One region of the Sporomusa sp. GT1 genome, then DNA from elsewhere that is predicted to be linked to it. Evidence: riboswitches for the same ligand, from Rfam matches in the RefSeq annotation. Region 1 holds a riboswitch; each other region holds the start of a gene.
What was found. A riboswitch is a leader RNA that binds a small molecule or an ion and turns the genes downstream of it on or off. The one in region 1 is predicted to bind cobalamin.
Positions count from the first base shown of each region.

Region 2: linked by a shared signal. The riboswitch ahead of GT1_RS19635 (nicotinate-nucleotide--dimethylbenzimidazole phosphoribosyltransferase) and the one ahead of GT1_RS17910 (type II secretion system protein GspD) in region 1 are both predicted to bind cobalamin.
Region 3: linked by a shared signal. The riboswitch ahead of GT1_RS19485 (ABC transporter substrate-binding protein) and the one ahead of GT1_RS17910 (type II secretion system protein GspD) in region 1 are both predicted to bind cobalamin.
Region 4: linked by a shared signal. The riboswitch ahead of GT1_RS11375 (OmpH family outer membrane protein) and the one ahead of GT1_RS17910 (type II secretion system protein GspD) in region 1 are both predicted to bind cobalamin.

Region 1 is NZ_BMBX01000023.1:6,199-13,877, forward strand. Features, by position in the region: gene GT1_RS17900 (hypothetical protein) at 24-842, opposite strand; gene GT1_RS17905 (hypothetical protein) at 880-1,284, opposite strand; gene GT1_RS17910 (type II secretion system protein GspD) at 1,342-2,472, opposite strand; cobalamin riboswitch at 2,676-2,857, opposite strand; gene GT1_RS17915 (hypothetical protein) at 3,004-3,525, opposite strand; gene GT1_RS17920 (molybdopterin-dependent oxidoreductase) at 3,542-5,563, opposite strand; gene GT1_RS17925 (hypothetical protein) at 5,580-5,717, shown strand; gene GT1_RS17930 (efflux RND transporter permease subunit) at 5,706-7,679, opposite strand, start outside.
Region 2 is NZ_BMBX01000031.1:12,763-20,441, reverse strand. Features, by position in the region: gene GT1_RS19645 (response regulator) at 1-1,351, opposite strand, end outside; gene GT1_RS19640 (PocR ligand-binding domain-containing protein) at 1,365-2,585, opposite strand; gene GT1_RS19635 (nicotinate-nucleotide--dimethylbenzimidazole phosphoribosyltransferase) at 2,715-3,749, opposite strand; cobalamin riboswitch at 3,860-4,058, opposite strand; gene GT1_RS19630 (iron-containing alcohol dehydrogenase) at 4,390-5,523, shown strand; gene eutJ (ethanolamine utilization protein EutJ) at 5,575-6,420, opposite strand; gene GT1_RS19620 (DedA family protein) at 6,554-7,198, opposite strand; gene GT1_RS19615 (DJ-1/PfpI family protein) at 7,301-7,679, shown strand, end outside.
Region 3 is NZ_BMBX01000030.1:21,091-28,769, forward strand. Features, by position in the region: gene GT1_RS19465 (nitrogenase component 1) at 1-259, shown strand, start outside; gene GT1_RS19470 (hypothetical protein) at 290-487, shown strand; gene cobO (cob(I)yrinic acid a,c-diamide adenosyltransferase) at 480-1,040, shown strand; gene GT1_RS19480 (ABC transporter ATP-binding protein/permease) at 1,064-2,746, opposite strand; cobalamin riboswitch at 2,881-3,062, shown strand; gene GT1_RS19485 (ABC transporter substrate-binding protein) at 3,296-4,291, shown strand; gene GT1_RS19490 (MotA/TolQ/ExbB proton channel family protein) at 4,326-4,961, shown strand; gene GT1_RS19495 (biopolymer transporter ExbD) at 4,948-5,358, shown strand; gene GT1_RS19500 (TonB-dependent siderophore receptor) at 5,449-7,422, shown strand; gene GT1_RS19505 (MATE family efflux transporter) at 7,510-7,679, shown strand, end outside.
Region 4 is NZ_BMBX01000008.1:61,194-68,872, reverse strand. Features, by position in the region: gene GT1_RS11390 (hypothetical protein) at 1-521, shown strand, start outside; cobalamin riboswitch at 716-899, shown strand; cobalamin riboswitch at 1,060-1,233, shown strand; gene GT1_RS11385 (hypothetical protein) at 1,335-1,592, opposite strand; gene GT1_RS11380 (hypothetical protein) at 1,668-1,865, shown strand; cobalamin riboswitch at 1,918-2,101, shown strand; gene GT1_RS11375 (OmpH family outer membrane protein) at 2,232-2,681, shown strand; gene GT1_RS11370 (hypothetical protein) at 2,879-4,333, shown strand; gene GT1_RS11365 (TonB-dependent receptor domain-containing protein) at 4,413-7,679, shown strand, end outside.

The sequences.
Region 1 (7,679 bases):
TAACCGCTTGGCAAAATAGTGATTTATTTATTGCCTGTACCGGCTTGATACGGATGGTTCAGGTAGTTGCAGGCTTTGACCGGCTGGCCGGTAAAATACAGGGTCAGTTCACCGGGATTCATCAGCCAGTTAAGCCGGCGATACTCCCAGGCCCAGGGGGCTGAAACCCTGACCGCATTATAGCTGTCAAAATAGCCCCAGCGGGAGAAAACACGGCCTTGTCCGATATCCTGGCGTCGCTCCCACAAGGCTGTCAGGGGAAGCAAAACATAGTCCATATATCCCGCCCCAGACTGTTGGTCACTGCCCAGGCGGCTGCCGGCCGCACTCAGCACCTGCATATTCTTTTTCCGCAGCAGCCGGCTGTTTTTACCGGCGGCGGCAACGGCGTGAGTTCCGGTGCGAAGCTGTAATACCGGGTGCCCGTCTGCCAGGAACACTCGCCCACCATCCCGTGTTCTCCATTTACCGTTACTGTAGGTCACCAGCAAATCAAGAGCGCCGGTGTTATCCGGCAGTTTCCTTACGGCAAGCAGCACACCGGTCATGGCATGTTCATGGCCACGGCCATGACGTGGATAGTATTGATAATAGCCAAGATAATAATGGGTGTCGCTTTCCACCACAGAATAGTACATAGCATGCGCCAGCGGGTAAAAGTACAGGTTGTACCAATTGTTGTTGAGCTGCCAGTCGAGGTCATAATTGACCAGAGTAAATACATTTTGCTTTGCCGCCAGACCATCGCTGTGATCGGACTGGCAGACGACCGGCGCCCACTGTCTGACAATATCCGGCGCAGCTATCGCTGAAACCGGCTGTGCAAGTAACAGTGCCGGCAAAAGCATGAGGCATCCTACAACGCTAACAGCGAGTCGGTTACAAAGTTTTGTTATATAATGTGATTTCGTCAATGGCGTATACCTCCATATTCCAGGTACCACCGCGGGGAGGTGACGCAATCATAACGTTTTGCCCGACAAAAGAGATAAGCTTGCCTGTCGCCAGAGCGGTTTCCAGCAGGCTTTGCAGCTTTTGCTCGGACGTTCTGACCACAATGGCTTTTCCGGGCGGCTCGCGAAGTTCAATAACCGCATAACAGCTATTGGAGGGCGCATAACAATTTATGAGCGTGACATGACCGGATAACTGAACCATTGGCGGCATCAAGGCAACGCCGGAAACAGGCTGATTCACCGTGGCGGCAGAATGAGTCTGGGTTAACGGCAGGTTCAAAAACAAGATTAACAGGCCCAGGCTAATCGCCTTTAATACTATATTCATGACAGGTATCACTCCCAAAATATTCAGGCTATGATCGTCTGTGAGAAACACATAAACCTAATGCACACCTGAATCATATTCCTGAACGGTGGCGGCTAAGAAGTCGTCACCGATGATTTTAGGGGTCAGCATAATCACCAGTTCGGTCTCAGTAACTTGCTTATCGGTTGAGTGGAAAAGCTTTCCCACCAGCGGCAGCTGCCCCAGCACCGGAACCTTGAAGGTAGTATTGGTTTCCTGGCGCTGAATTAAGCCGCCCAGTACAATGGTTGCCCCGCTTTTAACCCTGAGGGTGGCATCTGCCTGGCGGGTGCGGATATTGGGATTGCCGTTTTTGGTGGTATCGGTCTTGTTGCTCACTTCCGGCTGAATATGGGTAGTTATGAAACCATCTTTGTTTACAGTTGGGGTCACTCCTAATTTAATCCCCACCTCAACATAGATGACGGAGATAATGGGCATGCTGCCGGTAGTAGGCTGCGAGCTTTCGACAGCCAGCTTGTCCCCGATAAGGATTTGCGCCTTTACCCCGTCCAAGGTGGCGATACGCGGGCTTGCCAGCAGCCGGCCTTTTTTCTTTTCGATTAAATGGTTGATAATTCCCTGAAGATTGACGCCGTACCTGCCGGTAGTAATCCAGAAATTTGAATGGTCGTAGAGCTTTTCGGAAGGCAGCAGGGTCTTAGCTCCCCAGTCAACACCGAGGTTGGATGAATCATCGCGGTTAATCTCCAGTACCTGCACTTCAAACATAACCTGCGGCGGCGGTGTATCAATTTTTGCCAGCAGTTGCTCCACCTGTCTGTATATATCGGGAGTGCTCATAATCACCAGGATATTGCGCAGCGGATCGGTTTTAATCTGTTCTTCCGGGACCAGGGCACTCAGCAGCGGTCTGGCCTGATCGACCTTTAGATAGTTGAGCTGTACCACTAGCGGTCCCTGAAGATCAGTTTCAGGTTCGGGCGCAGGCTGCAGTTGCAGTCCGGGCTCCGGCTCAGCGCCCGGTTCCAGGCCGGAGGCGGTGACATGCCCTGCCTGGCCGGTAGTCCCAGGGGTTGTTCCGGATTCATTTTCCGGCAAACCGCCAATGCTTACTGCAGCCTGCCGGTCAACAGCCGTATCCGGCAGGACTGCCGGCGGTGCCGGGGAGGCCTGAGCAAGCCAGGGCAACAGAAAGAGCAGCAATAGGAAGGTGAAGAAGGTAGTACGATACCGGCGGCAATGGTACACTCGATTCACCGACTTTCAGTTAGTAGGAGTAGGAGTTGATAAAAAGAAAGAAGCCTCCTGCGAATAACCGACAGGGGCTTCTTATTGATCCCGGCAAACAGCCGGAACTACATGCAAAAAAACATGCAGCCAAATCCCCTTCCCATCTCTCGCAGGTCAACGGTGATTGTTGTACAGGCAGTTCTCCTGGCTTAGGCTCATCGCTCCTCCAAACCTTCCCAAGACGATCGTCTCAGTGGCATATCATGGATTCGCTCCCCATTACAGTGGCGGGACCGCACCGGCTTTTAACCGGTTTCTCTATTATGTCCTTGCGGACACCTGTACCTGGAAATATTTATTTTTTGTTTAGTTGTCTGTTTTCTAAATTTTATCATAAATGGATAACTTTGTCGAAAGTTTTTATCCTACTAAATTCGACAAACTTTTTATGGAAACTTTGAGCCGATACTGTGCCTGGTATTGCGCTGGCAGGTAGTGGGAGTATTAATTATTCCGCACATAATTTTTAACAATTTCGTACATGGAGTCGGCAAAGGTCTTTACGGGAACAGGGGCGAACTTTGCGATTTGCTGACGTTCTTCCAACACGGTTCCCTGTTCACTGACCACCTTTATCGCGGTAACTGCATAGGTTTTGTCTCTGGTCTTAAATGCCATCCAGATTTCGCTGTAGGCGACTTTGTCTTCTGCTGTCAGTTTTTCCTGATATTTGTCATGTAAATTGCCGATAAGCTTCGGATCGGTAAAGATGGTTTTGGTCAGAACATGGACCAGGTTGTTATCGGCTTCATCAACCTTAAGCGAGGTATGGTCAAAGGCAAAAATGCCAATATCATTCTTGAATACCTGCACCCAGCGCTGTCGCTCGATCTCCGCTTCGCTGGGCTTGGGCCGGACACTGAGCTCCCAGTCCAGCGGCGAATTAGCAGGAGGCTCCTCCGCCTGCACGGGAACGGCCGCAAGCAGAAGCAAGCACAAAGCGAACAGCAGTATTTGTTTTGTCATGTAAGACTCCTTTCATCTACCTGCATATATCGCAACTATCTGCGTGGGCGATAACATTTACTTTCACGTCATAAAAAGTACTTCCCTTCCCTTTATCAGTAAGTCTTTGAGAAGTCAGCACATTGACCGACCGATCGCCTACAGCATGTTCGATCCACCACACGCCTTCGGTTACAACAACTGATTCCGGTACTTTCGCGCTGGTTTTCAGCGTAAAAACCGCTTTGCCGCGTTCGTTATAAACAACAATAAGCTGACCGTCTTTTAAGCTTTTCTTAGCGGCATCTGCCGGGTTCATTTGCAGGATCATTGTATTGTTTTTCGTCAGGTCTTCCCGTTCATTAAAGGACGAATCCAATATCCGGGCATCGGGCGAATTAATCAGCCAAAACTCTGCGTTGTCGCCATAAGGCTCAAGATATCTTGGCAAGGGTTCCTCTTCTCTGGGATTTATTATTTCAATTTTTCCTGACGGTGTTTGAAATTGCAGCTTATAATCGTCAGGCAGCGGCAAGTCCACCGGATATCCTTGCCGCAGTTTTTCCATTTCGGTTTGCTCCAGCCAGGGAGTGGGATTGGCCAGAATACTGTCAATCAGGGCTTCCTCGGTCTGCTGAAAGAACGGCTCCTTGATTCCCATCGCCGCAGCTAGGAGGCAGAATACCTCCCAATTGGATTTTGACTGCCCTACCGCGTCAATTACCTTGAGAGCACGCTGTACGACATAATGCCCGTAGGCACGGTATATATCACTGTGTTCGAGGGAAGTCGTCGCCGGTAATACCACATCTGCGTAGTTAGCCGTGTCGGTCATGAACCGTTCATGCACTACGGTAAAAAGTTCTTCCCGGGCTAAGCCCTGCAGGACCCGGTTTTGATCAGGAGCTGTTATGGCCGGATTGGAGCTGTGCACATATAGCCCCATTACCGGAGGATCCTTTACTTCATTCAGGGCATGTCCCAATTCATTCATGTTGATCAGCCGCGGCGTACCTTTCTGCAAGTCTTCCCGGGTGATTAATTTGGTGTCAAAGGCACCTGCCGTAGTTGTGCCGGTCAATACGCCGCCACCGCTTTTTTGCCATGCACCAATCACCGCCGGCAGACAAGTAAGAATCCGTACGGTCATTGCTCCGTTGCCATAGCGGGATAAACCACTCCCCATTCTGATAAACGGGGCCTCTGCCGCAGCATACTGTCTTGCCAGCTCCTCGATTGTACCGGCAGCAATTCCGGTTATTTTGCTGACTGCTGCCGGTGTATACTGAGGCAGCACCGTAGCTGCCAGTTCCTCATACCCCTGCACGTATTGCCTGATAAAATGCTGGTCTGCCAGCTTGTCGCGCGCAATAACATGCATCATGCCCAGCGCCAAAGCCCCGTCGCTACCCGGACGAACCAGTATGACCTGATCGGAAATTTTCGCAGTAGGCGTTTCATAAGTATCAATCAGCCATACTTTAGCGCCCTTGGCCTTGGCGATATGTATATCATGCATAATATGAATATCTGTCGCCAGAGCGCTGATACCCCACAAAATGATCAGATCACTGGCTTGCAGCTCGCCGGGGTGTGGCGCTATAGTTTGCCCCATTACAGCTTTCCAGCCATAGTCCTTGGCTGGCGAACAGATTGTCCGCTCCAGCCGGGATGCACCCAGGCTATAGAAAAAGGGATGACCGGCATTGCGCTGAACAAGTCCCATTGTGCCGGCATAAGAGTAGGGCAATATTGCCTCCGCCCCATATTGAGCAATAATTCCCTGCCATCTATCAGCAATGATGCCAATGGCTTCTTCCCAGGAAACCGGCGTGAAGGCGCCGCTGCCCTTGGGACCGGACCGCAGCAATGGCGTTAAAAGTCTCCGCTTAGAATAAACTGTTCTTTCATAATGAGCCATTTTAGGACAAAGTGTCCCGCGTGTGAACGAATGCTCCGGATCGCCCTGGACTCTAACAACCGTTTCACCCTCTTTATAGATAAGCAAGCCGCAGGTGTCAGGACAATCATAGGGACAAACAGACCGCAAGATTTCCATGAAATTCTCTCCCTTGTTGTTTGAAGGTTTGATTTTCTATGGCTATTATACCATAAAAATACAAATTATTACGGTTGCCATCCAACAACAAGCGATTAATGAAACCAAGTCCGCACAGGATGGCGGTCAAAAAACAGGAAAACTATCGGAATAACAATAAGGTAAAAACGGTAGATGAGAGCAAGCCGCCAATAAGCACCCAGGCCATGCTCACCCTGGTCTCGGCACCCTCGCTCAAAGCCAGGGCAGTGGGCAGCATGCCGACCACCATGGTCAGGGTAGTCATGCAGATAGGCCTTAAACGGGTTTTGCCTGCCTCCACCAATGCTTCATAGGCGCTCATGCCCCGCCCCATCAGTGTCAGTGTGTAATCCAGCAGCAGAGTGCCGTTTTTGGCCACCAGCCCGTCCATGACTAAAAAGCCGACAAGGGAATAGACATTGATGGTATTATTGGTAAAAAGCAAAAACAACAGGCTCCCGATTAATCCCAGCGGCAGCGATAACATCCGGATAACAGGCGTGAAGGCCGATTCATAGAGCACAGCCAGCAGCATATATACCAGCAGGAGAGACAAAACCAACGCCTGGATAATTTCTCCGTAGCTGCTGTCCATCTCGGCCGCCTGCCCGCCAAAACGGTAGGTGACGCCTTCCGGCAAGGCGTCCTCTTTTAGCAGGCTGTCCAGCTCCTGCAGCACCTCGTTTAAGGGACGGTCAGTTATATTGGCCTGCACAATAAGGGAACGCTGCTTATTCAGCCGGGTAATGCCGACAGGCCCCACCCCCTCTTCAATCCGGGCCACATCCCCCAGAAACACCATTTTGCCATCGGCTTTAACCGGAATAGTGGTCAGATCGGAGGGTTTAAAATATTCGCTGCCTTTTAGCCGGACGACAATATCGGTGTCACGCCCGTTATTGTTGCTGTCATTGGGCAGCACTCCGGCCTTTTTGCCATTAATCGCGCCGGCAAAAGCCTCTTTAACGTCCTGTACCGAGGTAGTAAAGAATTTCAGTTTTTCCCGGTCAACTGTCAGCTTAAATTCAGGAACCCCTACCCGATAGTTGCTGCGGATCTCCTTGGTGCCCTCAATGTTGGCCAGGATGGCCTGCAGTTGATAGGAGGCCCTGACTAAATCAGCCATATCTGATCCTAAGAGATAAATTAAAACCGGAGAGTGTATCTCGGCACCGCCTGTCGAAATACCGGCCACCGATGACTCGGTTTCATAAACCCGCACTGAGGCATGAGCAAGCTGGCGGCGGGCAAAGTTTCTGACATCCTCGGTAATTTCCCAAATACTGCGGTCCCGTTCTCTTTTCCCCACAAGCTGTACGGTCAGCCTGCCCCAGTTGCTGCTGCTGCCGCCGACATTACTCAGACAGTAGGTTACTTCCGGAATTGTCAGGATATATTGCTCCAACTGACTGATCACCGCATCGGTCATTTCCAGGTTCTGTCCCACAGGCAATTCGACACTGACCCGGAAATTGCTTTCATCTGTCCGCGGCATATATTCGGCCCCGATTACCCCGAGAGGAATCAGGGCGACAGTACCAACCAGCAAAATAAGTACACCGGCAATCACTCTCCTGCCATGAGCCAGACTCCGGCGCAGCAGCTTTTCGTACTTATCAACAGCGGCTGTTTCCAGCCTGTCCATAAAAGTCCAGATCCTTCCGCTAACCGGGGCTGCCCCGGAGGAAAATAGCCGTGCGGCCAGCATCGGGGTTAAGGTAAAAGAAATGAACAGTGAAAACAAAGTGGCAAATACAATGGTCAATCCAAATTGGCGAAAATACTGCCCGGTCATATCGGTCATAAAGGCGATGGGCAAAAACACCACCACATCACACAGGGTAATGGCGATGGCCGCTGTGCCGATTTCGTTGCGCCCCTCTTCGGCAGCCACGGCCGGCGGTTTGCCCAGTTGCAAATGTCTATGGATATTCTCCAGGACAACAATGGCATCATCCACTAATATTCCGATACACAACGCCATGCCCATCAGGGACATCATATTAAAGGTAAAGCCTGCCGCATACATAACCAAAAAAGTGGAAATCAGCGATGTCGGGATGGCAATCATGACGGCAACTGTTGATCGCCAGCC
Region 2 (7,679 bases), on a different contig from region 1:
CCAGGGAAATACTCTTATGGAAGTTTTCCGTTATATAGGCGCACGCCTTATTGATCAGCCTGACATTCATACTGGTGCGATTCTCCAGCATGTTGTCCATAAACTGATCTAAGGCGTCGAGAATCCAGCGGCGTACTTCTTCCCGGTCGGCGCAATTTGTCAGCTGATTAATACAGTTAAAGTTAAGCAGCGTTAGCTTCTCCAGGCTGGCGCCGCCTTCAACAGCCGCTCTTGACAACACAATCAGAAGCTCCAGTACGCAGGCCTTTACCATCTCGATACTGGCTTTAGCCGTGAAAATTTCATGTAAGAGCTGGCGGAGAATTTCCTTGGCCTGCTGGCGTTCGCCACAACGGACTTTGTCTAAAAGATTACGTTCATAATGGAAAGGGTAGCGAAAAGCCACTTCACTCAAATGAGGCAGATCATCGATATGAATAATCTGGTTATCACCGATGTAATTTTTTTGCTGCTGGGCGCTGCTGGCCTCAAGATAGGACTTATGAATTTGCAGGGGATCATCATAGTAGCGGCCAATACCGATTGTCAGGCTAATGCCTAATTGCGTTATCCCGTCTCTGATCTTCCGGGCCATCGCTCTGACCTGCGGCTCTACCTGGGCCTGTTCCATTGCTGCCTCATAGCCGATAAGAATAACGATTTCATCACCGCCGAACGGGACAACCAGCGTTTCCTTGCCGACAAATTCACAAGTTTGCTGATAGACACGCTGCTTGACTATCTGCCTTTCCAGTTCTGATGCACTACGGGTGATTTGTTTGAAATTATCAATATTGGCAACCAGGATAACGCCCGCTTCCGCTTTGATTCCCAGAAAACCGGCCCTGTCCCGAAAGCTATCTACATCACTGATTTTGCCGGAAAGCAAGTCTTGAATAAACGAGTGCTTGATAAAAGGCATAGCCTGTTCCACATTTTTTCTCAGCTCGGCTTCTTCCTGTTCCCGGCGTTTGCGTTCACCGACTTTAGCAGCAACAGCCTCCAGGGTCTGCAGTAAATCGTTAGGATGCAGCGGCTTTAGCAAATACTCTACCGCCCCGCTGGAGAGAGCCTCTTTCGCATAGCTGAATTCATCAAACGCAGTCAGTATGATAATAGCCGTATGCGGCAGCATTGTCCGGATAGCGCGGGCGGCCTCCAGTCCATTAAGCTCCGGCATGCGAATATCCATAAGCACGATATCCGGTTTCTCCCTGACAGCTATGCTAACCGCGCTGTTGCCGTCGCCGGCCTCACCAATTATGCTCACATCCGGACATCTTTTTTCAATAATAAAGCGTAACGCCTGCCGTTCCAATTGTTCATCATCGGCAATCAATAGTGTATACATAGCTGTGTCTCCTCTATTTTTCACAATAGGACGGTAACGACAAATAAACCTCGGTGCCTTCGCCTACTTTGCTTTCAATGCGCAGGCCATACTGCTCGCCGAAATAATGCTGAATGCGCTGGTGAACATTAATCAGTCCAATTCCTGTCAAGTGACCTTTGCTTGACCGCTTTTCGCTTTTTAAAATAGCACCCATCCGTTCCTGAGGAATGCCCACCCCGGTATCTGACACCCTGATAATGATATTGTTATTGGCAACATAGCCGCTGATATAAATATGCCCGCCCTCTTTTTTCGGTTCAAGCCCGTGAATGATGGCATTTTCCACCAAGGGCTGCAAGCTAAGGGCCGGAACCGATATTTTCATCAATTCAGGCTGTATCTCAATGGTGGCCTGAATTCTGTCACCAAACCGCACCTGCTGTATACTCAAATAATCCTCAATGGACTTGATTTCTTGCTGCAGGGTGCGCATTTCCTCCATATCCCGCAGATTGGTGCGCAAAAGAGCTGACAACGAATGGACAACTTCCTGCGTGCGCTCTGCGCCTTCGAGCAAAGACAGGCGGGCAATGGTATTGAGGGCATTAAACAGAAAGTGAGGGTTAATTTGTGCCTGCAAGGCCTTCAGTTCGGCTGCCCGGAGCAAGTTCTGCAGTTCGGACTTTGCTTTTAACTCGGCCATCAGCTGCTTTTGCACCAGATTGGTTGCACTCATTTCCACAATATAATTAGCCATAAGATGCAGCAAGTCAGCCGCTGCCTGCAAACGGTGTTCAGGAATAATAGCAATTTTGTCAAACAGTTCGGATAAAATCTCTTTATCCATGCCCAGAGGCAGGAGCCGGCTGAACATTTCCTGCTTGGCATCAAAATCCGGATTGGGTAATACAACCTGACCTGCCAGCAGCGCCCCTACATATTCATTTTGAACGATAATGGGAGCGGCAAAGTCGGTTAAACCACTGTGACAATGATACACAACCGGCCGCTGCTTTTCCATGGCGTTGCGCCCGCCCCGGTCATCACAAGCTTTGCACCGTTCAAAACCGTCGGGAAAGGAACGAACATAACAGCAAAAATCCGTAAATTTGCTTGGTTTGGTTACAGGTGCACCGTTAGCGTCAACAGTAACAGCAGCAATACCGGTGGCTTCCGAAAATTTATTTTGTATCTCTTGCAGGCTCTGAACATTAATAATCTCGTCAAGGCTGAACCGTTTGCCGTTATGCACAAAACATCCCCCCTACCCAAACTATATATGGCATAAAGAAATCAGTGCTGGTAATTTTCCTGATAAAGGGATATTTTGGCTATTAGTATTGTCAATTCCTGCTATAAAACGACAGTTACTCGCCAAAAATTATATTGCCGTCAAATGCTGAGCATCCGGGCTGCTTACCTCAAAATCAGCAAGTCTGGCCATAGTATACATGGTATACGCCATCGTTCTGAGCATTGCCACCATTAAGACAGCTCCCGTACCTTCCCCTAAGGCCATGTTGGCTCGAATCGGCACATCGTCGGCCAAAATATTGCCTAACAGCAGCGCATATCCCATGCCCGGCTCTTTGGACATATGCGAAGGCAGGCCATAGGCTTCCACGTCTCTATTTATCCGGGAAGCACAGGCAAAAGCTACCGCCGTGATAAAACCATCGATAACAAACGGAATCTTGCGCTTGGCACACTCTGTCATCCCGGCGCAGATAGCGACAATATCAAAACCGCCTACACACCGCAGGATATCTTCAATTCTGCGGAAGGTTTCCCGGTGACGCTCAACCCCTTTAGCCACAACCACGCATTTCCGCTTTAACATATCGGTAGTCGGAGCGCTGGCACCATAACCGACAACAAACTCAGGAAGTATCCCGGTCATAGCGTGCAGTACGGCTGAGGAAGTGGTGGTATTGCCAATCCCCATTTCACCAAAGGATACTAAATTAGCGCCCTGGGTATCAATAGCATACCCCGCCATTTCCTCACCAACCCGCCAGGCCTCGTCAAATTCGGCTTGGGTCATGGCTTCTGTTTTCATAAAATTCCTGGTTCCCGGCGCCACCCGCCGGTATATGCCTGCTGTTTTTGTATTGTTGATGCCGATATCAATTACCGAATACGGAACATGATTGGCCTTGCAAAAACAACTGATCGCCGCCCGGCCATCCACCATATTTTGCGCTTGCAGGTAAGTAATCTCACTGGGAAAATCCACTACACCCTCTTCCACCACCCCGTTGTCGGCGGCAAAAATCAAGTGATATGGCTTTATTTCCGGATGCATGGTCCCCCATGCATAGAGCAGTTTTTTAAACAGCTTCTCCAATAGTCCCAGGCTGTTCGGCGGCTTTGCCGCACCATTGATTAAATTGTCTACTTCAGCCCGATAATCCATGCTTACTCCCCCTTATTTTATTCCTATCCAAAGATAAAAACCTAGCCCCAAAGGGCTAGGTTTTACTTTCATAAAATCCTGTCCTTCCGGTACTACCTCTGGCGCGGAGGTAAATAACAGCCAAAACAGGCAGGTCTCCTGGCTTACGGATTATCAGAACCCCCTGGCCTTCCCGATTGCCGGTGGCATGGTTTGGGTGTTCCTTCCCGATTACAGTGGCGCGACCGCGTCGTTTAAGGATTTTGCATCCTTCCGAGCTTCCCTATTCTCCTCTTATTGCTAAGAGGCACCTGTATGGTGGCAGATATGCAATTATACATTTGCTTTGTTGCACACTTCTACAGTCAAAACCATTCTCCTGTCAGTATATGCAGGGTTCGCAAGATGTTAAAGCATTTCGCCAAAATAGTTCTATTTTTCCCTGTCGTCCTGGTCTGTCCGATTGTCCGGCAGACAAAAGCGCTGCTGAAGGCATTTCCACGCCAAAGTAGTTATCCTTCGTCATAGTATATAATTATTTTGCGGTTCTTTCACAGCCTGTCCTGCGCAAGCTTGCGCAAACCATAAAATGATGGTATCGTTTTAGAAAATTACAAAGCAAAGGGAGGCTGTTGCAGTGCAAAAAATCCATGAATATTTTATGACACCCATTAGTATTTTGGGCACAGGCTGCACAGAACGGATTGCCAATTACATTAAACCGATGCTGTTTAGAAAAGCGCTGATTGTCAGCGACAAAATACTTGTTGAAACCGGGCTGATTGACAAACTGCTGGCACTACTTGATGCCGAAGGTATTTTTTACATAATATATAAAGACGTCTCGCCTAATCCCACAGTAGCCCAGGTAAATTACGGCCTAAAACTTTTCCGGGATAACGGCTGCGACTTTTTGATTTCCTTTGGCGGCGGCTCTCCTCATGACTGCGCCAAAGCTATTGCGCTATTGGCTACTAACGGCGGTGAAATTGCCCATTATGAAGGACTCAACAAATCCGCGAAACGGTCCGCCCCCCTTATTGCTATCAATACCACTGCCGGTACCGGCAGTGAATTAACCCGCTTCTGTGTCATTACCGACGAAAAGCGGCATGTAAAAATGACCATCAATGATTGGCATGTTACCCCCATTATTGCTGTCAGTGATGCCGAACTTATGATGGGTATGCCTCCCGGTCTAACGGCCGCAACAGGTATGGATGCCCTGACTCATGCGATTGAGGCCTATGTTTCCACCAATGCCACCCCGGTAACTGATTGCAAAGCCGTTAAAGCCGTGGAGTTAATTAGCGCTAATTTAGTGATCGCCTATCGGAACGGCAATGACTTACCTGCCAGGGAAGCCATGGTTTATGCCGAATATCTGGCAGGCATTGCCTTTAATAATGCCAGCTTAGGTTATGTCCATGCACTTGCCCACCAGCTTGGCGGTTTTTATAACCTGCCGCATGGGTTATGTAATGCCATTTTATTGCCTGCCGTCATGGAATTCAACCTGCCGGCAGCTGTAACCAAATATTCTGATCTGGCCCGCGCCGCCGGTATTGACACCACCGGCTTACCGGCAGAAACCGGTGCCAAGCGCTTCATTCTCTTAGTGCAGCAACTCAACAAAGAATTGGGATTACCGGCAAAACTACAAGAACTCCGGGGATTCAGAGCCGAGGATATTCCATTGCTGGCGGCAAACGCCCTGCAGGACGTTTGCTGCTTAACCAATCCCCGTCAAGGTTCACAGCAGGAGGTAGAGGCCATTTACCGGTCAATCCTGTAAAGCCTCCCATAATAAAAGGTCTGACCCCAGTCGGGTCAGACCTTTTCCTTATTAGCCAAACATAGCAATACCCAGCGGTGTTACCAATAAAGGATGAGGGGGAACGTGGACTTTGCGGCCAAAGGCTTTGCTGAATTCATTTTCAAACCCTTGCAGACAGGCAGTGCCTCCCACCACATAAACAGGATAGTCATGATATTCCTCTTGTCCGGCCAGCATAGCCGTTACCACTGCAGCCATTTTTTCAATAACAGGCAAAATCACCGGCATAATCCTGCGGTGCTGGGCAGCATCCCGTTTGAGAAGTTCCGCTTCCTCAAACGGCATTTTATAAGCTCCCGCCAAGACCAGCGATACATGCGTACCGCCGGTTGGTTCGTCGGCGGTGAATACCAGCTCGCCATTACGCAAAACAGCAATTCCGGTAGTGCCGCCGCCGATATCCACCACAATGCCATGGGTAATACCCAGGGCCTTAGCGGCTGCTACCGGCTCGTCCACCTGACAAACAGGCTCCAAACCGGCTCCGGCAATAACATGACCGCAGGCTAAAGCATTGCGTCCCACCGTTCCCGGCGGAATGGCGGTAGCCCCTTTGTCCAGGGTAATACCCATACGTTCTTCCACTTCGGCTTTTAATTCCTCAACAATGAGCATCGCCCCCCGGAAGTCAACAACCAAGCCATCCTTTACCACCGAAGCCCAGCGCAGACTTCCTGCTACGGGATTGCCTGCTTCATCGGCAACAACCAGTACCACATCGGCAGTCCCCAGGTCGACACCTACTTTATAAGGGCCGGGTAAATCGGCTACCGTTTTTGTTTCCATAAGCTCATGCAATTTATAAATTTTTTCATAGGCTTCCATGGTTTTATCCCCCTCGCCGTGCAACTTCATGAAACAGTACCCTTTCTATCTGCTGTTCCCTGCAATAACACGAAATACCTGTTGCCATAACCGTAAATATCTGACAAGTTATTTTAAATTCTTGCGCAAAACAAGGGGGTATAAACAGAGGGCCGGCCTTGACTCATTTTTCTCTTGACTTATTGGCATATTTATAAATGAAATAGGCCGCCAGTACAGAAAATACCACCCCGCCGGCGGCTAAACCAAGCTGACTTCCCAATTCCGTTATTCCCTGCCAGTTGTAGCCCAGCGAAAATCCGGCATAGATCAGTGCGCTGCACCAGATAACCGAACTAAGAATGGTACTTATAATATATTTTTTACTATTCATATGGAAAAAGCCTGCCGGGACAGGGATAGCACCACGGATAACAGGCAGCAGTCTGCCAACCACGACAGCTAAGGCACCATATTTTTTCAGCCAGGTATTGACCGCCGCCAGCTTGGCAGCCGACGGCATCAGAAAACCTAAATAGCGTGTTACTATTGCTGAACGGCTAAAAAAACCAACACCAAAACCAAGCAAGGCTCCTACCAAATCACCCAGCGCGGTGGCAGCAACTGTGGGAATCAGTTCTACCCGGCCGATAAATAATAAATAGCCGCTAAACCCCAAAGTCAATTCACCGGGGAAGGGCACTCCTATCCCGGTGAGCAGCATAGCGGCAAAAATAGCCGCATACATATTCTCTCCCAGTCTGTTCAGCAGCACAAACAATGTTTCTTCCATCAGCGTTAGCTCCAGACCGAATTTATTCGATAACAATACAGATAAGTCTTACTACACAAATTTTATCATTTCCGGTACAATTAAAATAGTATTTAGAAATAAGGGTAATAGGATAACAGTAGTAAAGGAAGTGCTTGCATGATTACCATTGGCATCCTGATTTTCCCGCAAGTCGAAGAGCTCGATTTTGTCGCCCCTTTTGAAGTACTAAGCTATAGTAATAAAATTACCCCTGACAGTACCCGGGTTCTGCTGATAGCTGAAAACTCCGACCCCATAGAAGCTTTTAACGGCATGAAAGTCATTCCTCATACGACGTTAGCTACCTGTCCGCCTTTGGATATTATCGTAGTTCCCGGCGGCAAAGGCCGGCTGGCCGCCATGAGAAATACAGCTATAACTGAGTTTATTAGAGCACAGTCCCACCACGCTAAATTCACTGCCTCGGTGTGTACCGGCGCTCTCATTCTCGCCGCAGCAGGCTTGCTTGCCAATAAAAAAGCTACCACCTACCACA
Region 3 (7,679 bases), on a different contig from region 1:
TATAGAGGCCGGCGGCGACAGTCAGGTAACGGAGAATCTGCTGGCAGAGCTGGAGGGTGGATTACTACTGGCCGGCAGCAATGAAAAGGCCATATTGCAGCAAAAGCTGGTGCCTAATGTGGTTTGCCAGAATATTGCGCTGCCGGTATATGATGAAGTCATTTTAAGCGACCGGCCGTTTATGGGGCTGCAGGGAGCCTGCTATATGCTGGAACGGCTTTGGAATCAGTATATTACCTTTTGTCAACGGCGTAAGTGATTATTAAACTGTACAAGGAGGGGAAAAGATATGTTACAATATATTCCTGAAAATTGGCCGTATGATCATGCACATCCCTCTGAGCAGGAGGATAGGGCCGGCGAGGACAAAGCCGTTCTTTATTTTATTGTTTTCAAGCAACCGGATGCGGCAAGATACGCAAGCGGGTGTTTTAAAGCCAGGCAGATGATTGATTTTTGGCAACGGAGAATGAATGTTTATGCATAGAAAAAGGAGTATTGTCAGTATGGCAGACACTAAAGGCTTAGTTATTGTAAATACCGGAAACGGCAAAGGAAAAACAACAGCGGCTTTGGGGCTGGGTATGCGGGCCTGGGGCCAGGGGCTCCGGGTGCTTGTATTACAATTTATCAAAGGCAATTGGACCTATGGCGAATTGCAGGCTGCCGAACGAATGGGCGCGGATTTTGTTATCCGCCAAATGGGAGAAGGGTTTGTAAGAAATAGTACCGATGATGAAAGAACTGATCATATGCAGGCATCCAAAGAAGCCCTGGAGGATGCCAGACAGGAAATCATGTCCGGAGCGTGGGGGATGATTATCCTGGATGAGATTAACTACGCTCTTGGCTATGGGCTGCTTCCGGTAGATGAAGTACTGGAATTGATAGCTGCAAAGCCGGACTATCTGCACCTGGTGCTTACCGGCCGCAGTGCGCGTAAGGAAATCATTGATAAAGCCGATTTAGTAACCGAAATGGGAGAAATTAAGCACCCGTATAAACAGGGAATCAGGGCGCAAAAGGGTATTGAATTTTAACCGGCTGCCGGGCTGCTGACTTTCTACTGCTGCGGCTGTTCAGAATAGCTCCAGCCGCCGGTGCCGTTTAATTTTAATATCCTGCGGTGGTATGACGTTAGCGTATCCCGGTGGCCAATACTGATTACTGCGGCATCAGGCAGCTTCTCTTTAAGTATCTGGTATATTTCTGCTTCCATGGCAGCGTCAATACAAGCGGTTGTCTCATCGAGGAAGATCCACTTTGGCCGGTGCAAGATGGCCCGGGCCAGGGAAAGCCGTTGGAGTTCACCCGGTGAAAGGTTTTTTGACCAGTCTGTTTCGATATCCAGGCGTGGGAGCAGTGCGGCTAATTTGCATATATGCAGTGCCTCTTCCACCTTATTGTCGGTTACGCTGACGTGTTTGTACGGGTATAGTACCGCCGCGCGCAGTGAGCCAAGCGGGATATAAGGTTTTTGCGGCAGAAACAGGACACTGCCATCCGGCGGGCAGGACATTTGCCCGGAGAAATAGGGCCAGACTCCGGCTAATGTCTGTAATAATGTGGTTTTGCCACAGCCCGAAGGACCGGTAATCAGCAGGCTGTCACCACCGGGGAGCGCTAAGGTAAGCTTGTTCACCAGGATATGGCCGGCAGGAGAAAATACGGAAAGTTCTTTGGTTATGAGTGTATCCGGATTGTAAAAGGAAGTGTTTGATGCCAGGTGCTGTGACTGGAGGAGCCGGAGCTGGGTGCAAAACTCCCGCAGCCGGTTAGTTACAGCCTGCCATTGAGCGATTTTCCCAAAGCTTTCAATGATATAGGCGAGCGCGGAATGAACATACCAATAAGCCCCCGATATTTCGAATAATTGCCCAAGCTGTAGCTCGTCATTGAAATATTTGGGAGACGCGATCAAAAAGGCAAATACGGTAGACAACTGTGTATAGGCTGCGGATATCCAGGTAATGTCCCTGGTTGTTTTAATTATTGCAAGCTGGGTAATTACAATACTTGAAAACCATTTTAACAGATTGTGTTTCTCCCAGGTATCTCCCTTGCATAATACAATACCTTCGGCATATTCCTTCAGCCTGATTAAGCTGTAGCGGAAGTTGGCTTCATTGCTTTGCTGGAGGTTATTTTGCAGCATGAGAGGGCGGCCTATCTTTATGGTTACCCAGGTGCCGAGAGCGGAATACAGGAGGGCGGACCAGACCAGGTAACCGGGAATTATGACTTCTGCTGTCAATAAGGAGACCTGGATTTCCCCTGATAACCGCCAAAGGACAACTGAGAATACGATAAGAGTTATTAAATGACGCAGCAGCCCCACGGCCAAATCCAGCGAATGGGTAACAAACAACTGAATGTCCTCGCCGATACGCTGGTCCGGATTATCGATAGCCTTAACAAGAAATCTCATATGAAAATAGTTCTGCTTGTGCAGCCACAGCGTGATATATTTATTCGTTAACCACTGGCGCCACCGCAGCTGCAGCAGCATTTTGACATGTGTCTGCCAGCCTGAGGTTGCGACAAGAATGGAACAAATCAGAGCAAATTGAACTAAAGCATGATAAAAACCGGCAAAGTTATGCTGCTGCAGGTGATTGTAGAAGCCTACCTGCCAATTATTGAGCTGCATATGGAGCAGTACCAGCAAACCGGTGCAAAGGATGAGAAGCAGGGTTAATAGCCAGGCTTTGGGAGCAGCCTTCGACAACCAATAGGACAGTGCCATTCTTACCAAGTGACCTGCTCCTCTCGCGTGAAGATGGAAGTCAGATATGGCATGTATATGCGGTCTTGAGCAGAGATATACAAAATAAGAACAACTTGACACTATTTGGACTGAAGTATATACTGGAAACAATAAACAGAATATTTGAGGTAGGTGCCCAACTGGGCTTAATAGGGAAGACCGGTGAAAAGCCGGCGCGGTCCCGCCACTGTAACGGGGAGTAAGCTTAAGATATGCCACTGGGATGATTTTCTGGGAAGGTTTAAGCAAGCTATGATCCGGAGTCAGGAGAACTGCCTGTCTGACAATCACCGTTTGTTACCCACGAGGGTTTGGGGAGGGGATTACAGTAGGCGTTTTGCGGCGTAGCTGAATTCACTTCTGGTTTTATCACCAGAAGTTTTTTATTCTAACCAGTAACCTACTGTTTGTTACTCCCGGCTTTTTATACGGTCGGGAGTTTTTCTGTTTGCAGCTGTTTTTGCTCTGTTTGGCCGCAATGCTGCTGCATAATGTTTACTTAAGAGACAACCTATAGGAGATGAAACGATGATGTTGGCAACCCTGGCTAAACCGTCATGTCGCCTGAGTATGCTCGTGGCTTTAGTAGTGCTGTTCTTCTTTACAGGTGGTTGTACGGGAAAAAATAATACCGGTTCGCCGCAAGGCGGCAATGGAAATATAGCCGGTTCCGGCGGCTATGAGATAGTGGATAGTACCGGCTATGTACTGCAGCTTCCGCAAAAACCGCAAAAAATTGTGCCGCTTTCCGTCAGTACCGACGAAATTCTTTTGGCACTGGTAAACCCGGAGCGTATTGCGGCCCTGACGCATCTTGTGGATGACGCCGGTGTTTCCAATGTTGTGGAACAGGCCAAAGTTGTTCCCAAGAGAATACGTGTTCATGCCGAAAGCATTATTGCGCTTCAGCCGGATCTTGTGCTTATGCCGGATTGGCTGCCGCCGGTGCTGAGCCAAACGCTCAGGGAGACAGGCATTCCCGTCTATGTTTATAAAACCGCCGCCAACGTTGACGAGGTTAAGCAATCTATTATCGCGCTTGCCCGGGTTGTCGGTGAAGAACAGGCCGGTGAACGTCTGGTGGCTGAAATGGAAACGCAGTTGGCGCAAATTAACGAAAAAACCAGCACGATTCCAGCCGATAAGCGCCCGGTAGTTATCCGGTTTTCCCTGATGGGAGATAGTGGCGGTAAAGGGAGTACTTTTGAAGATATTTGCCGCCAGGCAGGGGCAATTGAAGGTGTGGCAGCCGCCGGTTTAAACAATGATGACCTATTGTCCAAAGAACAGCTTGTCCGGATTAATCCGGATATCATTCTGCTGCCGGTCTGGGATTATACCGGCAAAACAGATATTCAGAAGTTTGCTGAGGATGTGCAAAATGATCCGGCTTTGCAGATTGTGAAGGCCATTCACAACAAAAAAATGATTGTTGTGCCTGACAGACACCTGACTTCCACCTCACAGTACATTGTTTACGGTGTGCAGGCTGTGGCCCGGGCTGCCTATCCTCAGCTTTTTTAAGGTTATTGATAATGATACAAACGGAGGGAGAAGAATGAGTTTTATTGCCAAGTGCTTTCAGATATTTCATCAGGGCGGCCCGGTCATGTATCTGATTCTGGCCTGTTCCGTACTGGTGGCCGCCATTGGGGTGGAGCGGTTCATGTATTATAGAAAAATGGACACCGATATGCACGAGTTTACCGGACGCCTTACCGCTTTACTGGAGCGGGATGACTGGGCGGCAGCTCATGAATTATGCCGGCAGACCCAGGGTATTGCCGCTATGGTTGCCGCCAAAGGGATTGCCCATGTGCAGCGGGGCTGCGCGAATATCGAAAGCGTGCTGGAGGGAGAAGCTTCTTTAGCTGTTGCCGGCCTCCGGGCATATTTAAACCATTTGGACACCATTGTAACTATTGCGCCGCTGCTTGGTCTCTTAGGCACAGTTATCGGTATGATTGATTCCTTTAGTGTCATGAATATCAAAGCCGGTCAGCCTCAGGCCATTACCGGCGGTGTCGGGGAAGCGCTCATTGCCACGGCTTCCGGCTTGTGTGTGGCTACCCTGGCTATGATTGTGTACAGTTATTTTAATCACCGGTTAGATCACCTGATTACGACTATTGAGCAGACCTGCCTGCTGGTGATGGGGCATATCAAACAGGAGAAGCGTCATGAAATTGCGTAATTTGCGTTCAGAGCGTCAGCCTAAGCTGATGATTATTCCCATGATTGATATCATTTTCTTTTTACTGGTATTTTTTATCATGAGCACGCTCTATATGGTTGACCAGCAGACAATACCTGTTAACTTGCCGCAAGCCGCTTCAGCCCAGAGTGACAAGCCGCACAGTGTGGCTATTGCCGTTACCAAAGAAGGCCGGATTATGTTTGAGCAGGAAGAGATACCGCTGGAACTGCTGCAAAAGCGGGTGAAGCTGGAGATGGCTAAGCAGGGTGACCTGGTTTTTATCCTGCGTTCGGATAAAACAGCCGAATATGGCAAGGTGGTAGCCGTTCTTGATGAATTAAAGCTGGCCGGGGCGCACCGGGTGGCTATTGCTACTGAAAGGAAGGAGAAGTAATGATTGGTGGCAGGTAGGCGGCTGGCGGTTTATTACGGCCAAATTACCATGTGTTTAAATTAAAAGTGTAATATGAAGGAGAGAAGAAGGATGAGAAGAAAAAGAGGCACCGGTACAAGCAAGAGCTGGCTGTGTGCGATGGTAACCAGTGCATTGTTATTGCAGATGCCGGCTGCTGTGCTGGCAGAAGAGACAGACAACCAGGAAACATTTTCACTTGATGCAATGGTGATTACCGCTAACCGGGTACCGACAGAGGCGGCGAAAACGGCAGCCAATGTCACAGTTGTTTCCCAGGAACAGATTGAAAATGGACCTTATGCCAATTTGGGGGATGTGTTAAGAGATGTTAACGGCGTTGCTGTTACTACCAAAGGCTTTGCCGGTGCCGGTCAGACTGTTTATCTAAACGGCGATGACCGGGTGCTGGTGATGATTGACGGGCGCAGGCTCAGCCGGCCGCAGGGTACAGTAAACGGCGGCCGGGCCAGCATTGATCTCAACTCGATTGTTTCGCTGGATAATATCGAACGTATTGAGATTGTTAAAGGCGGCGCGTCTGCTTTATACGGTTCCGACGCTGTCGGCGGGGTGATTAATATTATTACCCGTAAAGGCACCGAGGCTAAGACCACGGTAGACTTTTCCGCCGGCTCCTGGGGTATACGCAATTACGGGTTGAGTACTCAGGGCAGTGAAAATGGGTTTAGCTGGTATATTACTGCCAATAAAAAAGAACAGGATTATGCGGAATACAATGTGCTCAATCCTGCGTTAACGCCAGGCAGCAGTAAAGGGGACAGCTATCGCTGGCCTAATTCCCGGTATGAGGGAGAAGGATTTACGATGCGGTTGGACAAAACCATTGATGACAACCGTTCTCTGACCTTTAATTTTGAACATTGGAATGATGAAGGCGGGCAGCCGTTTGCGGTTGAATATCCGAGCGAGGGGTCACTTAATCGCTTAACAAGTTTAGCAAACAACTGGGCGCTGACCCATGACTTCAATAAACAGCAAGCTGTGCCGGGTTTTGCCCGGATATATACTAACTATGCCAAGCAGGATTTTTATGGTACCTATAAAAGCAGGGTGCAGGGGCTTGCCTACCAGACTGGCTGGCAACTGGGTGACAAGCATAAACTAATTGCCGGTGTCGATTGGGAAAAGGGAGAAGTCTTAGATAATGTATATTACAGCGGGGAGAATTATAAAAATAAATCGGTAACTAATACAGCAGTTTACCTGCAAGATATTTTTACTGTAACCGACAAATGGACGGTAACACCGGGTATCCGCTATGACCATCACAGCAAATTTGGCGGACAAACAACACCTAAAGTAAATGTCAACTATGGTGCCGATGCAACTACCGATATCTACTTGTCCTATAATAAAGTATTTAAAGCTCCTACCTTGGATGATCTTTACTACAATATGTACGATCCAGACCATGGTTCATCCTATGGAGATCCTAATCTTAAACCCGAAACAGGACATGTAATCAGTGCCGGAGTGAATAAAAGGCTAAGTGACGACACAACCGTAACGGTCAATTATTTTACCAGTGAACTAACCGATGCCATCAAATGGGATAAGGAGGGCAAGGACTCATGGGTGCGCAATATCGCCAAACAAAAAAAACGCGGCATTGAACTTAACCTTAAGCACAAGTTATCGGAACGCTACTATACGGAACTGGGCTATTCTTATGTGAACATCAAAGAAAATAGAAAAAATGCCGGCTACCTTGTCGATCCCAAAAACAGTCAGCCTAACGGCTATCGGGTAAAAGCAGGCTATACGGATGCTAAATGGGATGTGAATGTCAATGGGCAGAGTGCGAGCGGTCTTGACCGGGAGTATTTTGTTGACAGTAATTACTGGGTGTGGAACCTGGCTGCCAATTACAAGATGACGCCTGATGCCACAGTATACTTTAATGTTTATAATTTGGGTGATAAGGCATATGAAATCAATTCCAGCAAAGGTGAATATAACAGGATTGGCGATTTTCCTATGACCTCCCGCCATTTCGTAATGGGAGTCAAATATTCTTTCTAAAATATAATGCTACAAGAGCAAGTGCAGTCAACTAAATTTACAATGCTTTCGATCTGATTTTCTTGCCAGTGATGAGGAGAAGGTAGCATGGACAAGGTATATTCAGAGGAAAGTAACACTTCTTTTCGGCAGATTATAAAAATTACATATCCGGTTGTTCTTTCCATGCTTTCCTTTAATGTTTTGGTGTTTGTTGATCGGCTGTATGTATCCTGGTATGATCTCACCCAATTTGCCGCCATGCTGCCAGCTAGTTT
Region 4 (7,679 bases), on a different contig from region 1:
ACTACGTTTCCGCCTATGCGACCGGCTCCTTTTTCCCCCGGTTTCATCGCTCCTTTATCGAACGAAGCTATAATATGGCTATTCCCGGCTACGGGCATTTGCGCTATAAAGGCGGAACCCCGGTTACCTTCAGCGAACAGGGAGAAGTGCTTCGCGGCACACTTGCCGAGCAGGCCACCGTTCGTCTGGTGGCGGGGAAATACGGCTTTCTGACCTTGAGAGAAAATACCGTCCTGGCTTTTTATGATTCCGGGGCAATCCGGTCCGGTGTTTTGGCCGAGGATACCTACCTGCGGCCTATAGGCTGGCGAACCAACCTTGCCGCAAACGACTCAGCCGGTTTTGTCAAGTTCAGCGCTAAACAAGCCATAGAATTCGATGAGAATGGGGAAGTCGCCGTTGGAACACTCAAAGAGAAGGTGACCTGGCGTTCAACGGCTGGGGAAGTGGTCGAATTTCCTGCCAATACCGTTGTCCGTTTTAATGACGAAGGCGCCTTGGTCATTAAAACTGCTATCTAAATATGTCGGAAAATGACGAAGGAAAAAGTGTGACAAGCAGAAGTACTTGTGCTAAAATATAATTATTCCTGTTGCTTTATGACACAATATAGCTGCATAACATAAAATACAGGCTAAAAAAGTTGTTGACAAAATTACCCAACGGTGCTATATTTGAAGCAAAGAAATTAAAGGAATTCTCACAAAAAAAGAGAATAATGTACTTTGGTGCAGGTGCCCGTATGGGCCTAAGAGAGAAGCCGGTTTAAAGCCGGCGCGGACCCGCCACTGTGATGGGGAGCGAATCCATGATATACCACTGAGATCCAGCGATCTTGGGAAGGTTTGGAGGAGCGATGAGCCAGAGCCAGGAGAACTGCCTGCATGACGATCACCATTTGACCTGCGATGAATCGGGGAGGGGATTGCGATGCAATTCGTATTTTGTGACGGCAGTTTCGCCGGATTACAAGAAGCCTTTCTGGATATTTCATCACAGGAAGGCTTTTTTATATTTGTTGCAGATAATTAGTTGCTTATCCAAGGTTATGATCTTACAAAACTTTATACGAAATCAGGTATCCGTCGTCAGGGCGGATTTAAAAGGGAAGTCCGGTGTGATTCCGGCGCTGTCTCGCAACTGTGAAGGAGAGCCATATTTCTGCAAGCCTCTTACCAAGGAGAATGTGGTGATGACCCAAGTCAGGGTACTGCCTGGTTTCTAGTGTCTCAGCTGAGACATGTATATCCGTACAGCCTGCGATGCACAGGTCTGGGATTAAGAACACTCGCAGGCATAGGCTAGCTCTGAGCTAACATATGACTGGAGGCTTGTTAAGGTGAGCTTTCTCGCCTGACAGCCAGCGAGCGGTTTTTGACCCGGCACCGGCAGCAGGCAGCTTTAGCAACAGGTAAAGCGTCGATTGTTCCGCCGGGCGGAATAGTCGGCGCTTTTTGTTTCATTTGTGAGCCACTGTCATGGACCAGGCCCATGACAGCAATATACCCGGTGTCGCTTAGCGGCGCCGAATACAGATAATCAAAGGGGGATAGCGACAGCCTGCAGCCCCTTGCCGGTGCTTTAAGGGACAAGCAAACCAAAGATGCTGCGCCGGCGGGAGAATGTGAATATATTTTACCGCAGTCCGGTAGTAGGAGAGGTGAGTTATGAAACGCCGGAGGATCGAGACCTTAACCCGCGCGCTGCTGGACTATGGCTATCATGTCCGGCAGGTTCAGCACATTGTTGAGGAAGCCGGGAAGAACGGCAGGGCTGAAATGATGGAAGATGCCATTATCGAAGCGCTGGAAGCGTATGTGAAGTTTGCTGCCAGGTGCAAACAGCAAGGGCACAATATCTGCTGATTTTTCGGCATAATGCTTCAAAGTCCTGTATAGAATGAAAAAGTGATGACAAATGAATATCGTTGGGATAGGTGCCCTACGGGGCTTAATAGGGAAGTCCGGTGTAATGCCGGCGCGGTCCCGCCACTGTAACGGGGAGCAATCTCGCAGATATGCCACTGGAGCGAACGCTTTGGGAAGGTGCGAGAGAGTGATGAACCGGAGCCAGGAGAACTGCCTGTCTGACAATCACCGTTTGACCTGCGAGGTATGGGGAGGAGATTACGCAACAAGCCAGGACGGCTTTCGTCCGGACAGCGTAACCACTCCCGATGAGGGAGTTTTTTTATTGCTTAGAAGCACAAATCAAACAAGAGAGGAAATGGCATGAAGCAACTAACACGCAGTCTTTTATTACTTATTGCCGTATGTTTTCTGGGCGGCATGCTGGCCCCGGCCGGGGCGCTGGCCGCCAAGGCCAAGGCCAAACCGGAGCAAACCGTGGGCTATGTCAACCGCCAGCAGATTTTCAGCAGCTATCCCGGTATTCAGGAGACACTGAAGGAAATCCAGTCCCTGCGCGAAGCGGCGCAGCAAGACTATGACACCCGGAGCAAAGACCTGTCGGACGCGGAGCGGCAAGCCTTAAACGACACCATCGCCCGCGAGGAAGCCCGGAAGGAAGACATTCTCATGAAGCCGGTAGGGGACAAAATCGAGGCGTCCATTAAGGCCGTCGCCGAGGAAAAAGGACTAACAGTAATTATTGACGCAGCAACCGTGGTCTATGGTGGTATTGATATCACCGCCGACGTGATAGCTAAGCTCAAACAATAAGCAGCAGCGGCGACAGCGTAACTTAGCCTGTTCGTCCCGCCCGGGTGCGATAACGGCGCCCGGACAGACTGTGATAGGGAGTTCTGAACAAGGAGGTGAGTTCTTTTCCCGTGGGTACTAAGGAAAAGACCTCAACAGCCCACAAGCTGTTGACGGTCGCAGAATAACACCAAAAAACGATGGGAGAGTGAAACATTATGTCCAGTAAAGTTGCGTACACAGTGTATTCTTATCCGCCGCCCAATTTTATCGGCGAGGGCGATCTGGGAACAGCCGTATACAGCGGCGGTACAAGCGGCGATGTGATTACTGAAAGTAAAGGCGTAGTGACCCAGTGGGTCAATCCGGTGACCAGCAACACTGAACAACTGCCCGGCGATACAAAGGTGTTCTACTTTAAAAACAGCAACGGCGATAACCGGGCGATTGTACCGGCCATTCAATGGGGTGTCGGGGGTGCTGCGTGCTACTTTATGATTTATAACGCCGACACCTGGAGCGACGGCATCAATCCCGGCAGACCCATTTACGGACCGGCGCTGTGGACTGTCGTTGACAGCGGTTCCAACAATATTCCTATCACCAATCCTTACAAATTCCAAACGGCAACAGTCACGGAAAATGCAACCGAGCATTATTATATCTACGGCATTGACTTTGATAATAGAATCGTTTTCCGCGTGGAAAGCGCCGGCGACACCTATACGCTTGACACCACTGCCGGGCACAACTTCAGGCTGACGCCCCCGACGTCTCAAGATTCCTACGGTGTGGACCTGCAAATTGTCGGCGATTACTTTTACGCTCTGTTCATCAGCGGCATTAATATTTTGACCGCCAGCCCCACCTACGTCAACAGCACCGTGGTCAAGCACCTGCTGGATTTCAGCGGAACACCGTCCTACACCGGCCCGCACGGCACAACAACCGTCAACCCCGGGCCGGGCGAGTGGCCGGGCAAGAACGCGTTCAGCATTCAGCCCCAGGGCGATTTCCTGTATCTGGTCGCCCTCGGCGGCATGCAGCATAACGCCACCCCCATTGTCTGGAACCCGGAGTCCAAAATCCAGAAGGTGGCTTTGAGCGACCTGGAGGTCACCAACCTGCTTAAGGCGGCGGCTGATAACACTGACCCAGCCACTGACCGCTTTGATTTCCGGGCACTGACCTTCAATGAAAGTGGCAGCCAGGTCTTCATTCTGACCGGCGCCTATAACGCCAGCTGGGTCATGACCTGGCGCTTGTACTGGCTTACGATTGATTCACTGAACGATGCCGGGGACGCACTGCTTAGTGATTTAACATCAGCTTTCCCTCCAGATCCTACGGCAACCTTTATAGCAACCGATAACTTATCCGGCTATCTCTGGGCGCTGCTCTATTCGGAAAGTACCGGCAAGACCTGGTTCGCCCGCGGCAACGATCTGGCCATCTACGGTACCGGCGGTATTGTCGGCAATGCGGAAGGCATCGGTAATCTTACCACACTGGCCGGCAGTCCTAACCTCAATTCCATCACTATCTACGGTGGCGAAGTGGCGCCTCCCGCTCAACTGAAAGGCTATGTCGCGCCGGCCTTCGCCTCCAGCTCGGCCATGGCCCTGCTCGAACGGAAACGCCTGCTCGACGAGGTGGCGGCCGCCAAAAAGTAAGACCTGCAGGTATGGCGGGGTGAACCTTTCCCCCGCCTTTTTTATTGAGTAAATTGCATGGCAGAAGGGAAAGACAAGCTTGAAATCAAGAAAAAAACTAAATAGCAAAAAAAAGGAACTTTTAACGTCATTAGTATTGTCGGCATTGCTCTGTAGTACGCCGGTGTATGCGGGGCCTGTAATAATCGGTGAGACGGTCAACGATAAAGAACTGGGAACAGGAACTGGACCTGCAATTTACACCATTGGCGCGGGGCAGACAAAAACAACCTGGATTAACACCGATCAAACGAACACACCGGCCTTGCGCTATAAAGCGGTGGTTATTGAAGACGGTGGCATCTGGCGGCCGATGGACAGTGTTGGGTTCAGCTCCGGAGATTTAACGATAGGTGCCGGCGCCGTCCTGGATATGTCCTATAAGTATGCAGATTATAATTATGATGTATCGGGAGCAGAATGGAAAAGCCTTGTTCGCGGTTTTAATAACAACAACACCACTGCGACGAAAACCGTTTTCTATGATGGCGCGATTCTAAAAGGGACAGTATACGGCAAAGATTTCAAAACCCAATTTACCTTTAAAAACCCGCAGCTGGGAACTGGCGAGTCTGCTGCCACAGTCAGGGTGCAATACCGTTTTGATAAAAGTTTTTTCAGCGGGTCAAACAGCGGAGTGCCGTCCGGCAGTTGGGAAGCTGCTCAGGCCATTACTTTGCAAGGCACGGTGACTCAAGTTATTAATTTAAGAAATTTAACTGCCAGTGTAGAACCAAATTTAAGCTTTGTGGCAGAGATTGACAATAGCTACATTGATGATGCGCTGCACAAGTATTTATTCGTACCGACATTAACCACCAATTATACCGCCGGTGCTACCAAAAATTATGATTTAAGCTGGACGGCCACTAGTACCGACTTTCTGTCCCAGGGCGTATTCAGCGCCGCCAACGCCCAGCTCTCTATGCGCAACCTGTGGCGGATAGAGGACGGCCTGTTCTGGCAGCGGGGCGAGGATTTGCGCGCCGCCGCCCGCCTGGGGCAGACGGCAGGTGCCGATGGGACCTGGGCGCAGGTCTGGCGGGGCAAATACAGCTTTGACGGGGCCTACGGCTCCGACTTCGGCCAGAGCTATAACGGCATCCAGGTCGGCTACGACAAGCAGCGGGAGGGACGGCTGTTCGGCGGACGGCTGCACACCGGCCTGTTTGTGAGCATGCTCAATTCCGACGCCGATTTTCACCAGCACACCAAAAGGGACGGCACGAATGAAGTGCTCTACAGCCGCGGCAGCGGCGAACTGACCAGCAAGGGCATCGGTCTGTATACCACCTGGCTGGGCGATAAGGGCCATTATCTCGATCTGAGCGTGCGGGGCTCCAAACTCAGCAATGACTATCAGTTCCGCGACTCGCAGGAGGAGTTGTTCCAAAACGATTACCGTACCTGGGCCTATGGCGCCGGCCTCCGCTACGGCTATCAAAAACAGCTGGCAAATGGCTGGTATGTCGAGCCGCAGGCCGGTTTGTCCTACGGTACGCTGCGGGGTCACAGTTATACTGCCGCCAATAATATGCGCTACACGCAGGATAATGTGGAAATGCTCACCGGACGCCTGGGCGTGACTGCCGGGCGAAACTTCGTCAGCGGCAGCAAACGCGGCCTGGTTTACGCTAAAGCCGCGGTCAACCACGACTTTAAGGACGGCGGCAGCGCACGGGCTGATGCACTGTACTGGAGCAGCTACTGGGACGACTATCTGGTGGGAGCCAGCCTGCCGGTGAACACGCTGGCCGGCAAGGACACTTGGTTTGAATTCGGCCTGGGGGCCAATCTGCAGATCGGCAAAGACCAGAATGCCTTTGTCGGGCTGACCAAAACCACCGGCGGTAAGGTTAACACCGACTGGCAGGTTAACGCCGGTATGTCCTGGCGCTTCAACGGACCTTCCGTCCAAGACCGGACGGCGGAGTTTGACAGCAAGCTGACGTCGCTGGCTGCCGGGCAAGCAGCAGCGCCCGGTCAGGCCGGTACAACAAATGGCCTGACCCCGGTTATTGACGATAGCAGTGGCGTGACCCGGTTCGCGTCAACGGCTCCGGCCGAACCCGATGTACCGGTCGCTCAGGGTGGACAAGCCAGTCAAGCTGTTCAGGCCGATCAGCCGGCGGTTGCCGAGCATACACCTGAGCAGGCGGCGATTGCTTATGCTGCAAGCGGTTCTGCGAACAATACCGTTCAGATAACTGCCGATAGCAGCGACCCCGGCACTTATGCCTTAACTCCGCTGGTGGTCGAAGCCGCCCGGCCCGACTGGGAGAAAAAACTGTCTCCCGGTACCGTCTCGGTCATTCCCGTACCGGAATACAAGGGCGAGATGAAAAACCTGCCCGATCTGCTGCAGACTGTGCCGGGCGTTTATGTCCAGCGGCTGAACGGCACCGGGCATTACACCGTCGCCCGGGTCCGGGGGTCCACCGGCAGCCAGGTCAATATTTATGTGGATGGCGTGCTGGTCAATTCCTCCAGCGAAGCGGCGGTCGATCTGTCCACCATTCCGGTGGAGAATGTCAGCCATATTGAAGTCTACCGTGGCTATGTTCCGGCTCGCTTTGCCGGCGCGCCTTTGGGCGGGGCCATCAACATCGTCACCAAGAAACCGGCCGAAACCACCGGCAGCATTGCGGCCGGTATGCGTTCCTTTAACGGCTACACCGGCAATCTGGAACTGACCGCCCCGGCCGGCAGCGGCAGCCTGCTGTTCGCCCTCAACCGGGATCAGGCCAAGGGCGATTTCCGCTACGATCACCGTTATTCCGGCTGGATTAACGGTAAGGCGGTAACCAAATGGCGCAAAAACAATGATTATCATAATACTGACGCCCTCTTAAAATGGCAGGACGACAACTGGTTTGTCAAACTGGCCTATAAAAACAACAGTACCGGTTTTCCGCAGTCAGCCAGCACTAATAATGCCGATATGGTTGACAACGCCAAATACAATTTCCAGGACATTGAGAAAACCGAACTGCTGGTGGGACGGCGGCAGACTGCGGATAATCTGGAATGGGGTTGGAAAATCGATTCCTCCCATCAGGTGAAAAACGCCCGGCAGCTCGAACGCGTCGGCCCGGGCACGATGATTGTCGACAACGAATTCCGTAACCGGCGTTATAACGGCGCGATTGATGGCAGCTGGAAAATTGGCGATAATCATCTGGTGGAATTCTTGCTGGACTACTCCCGCGAAACCATGGATGTAGACAACCATAACATGCCTAACACCTGGCCTGTGCCTGCCGGCATGACCGGCAAAGTAAACCAGTACAAGCATTTCTTCAAAAAG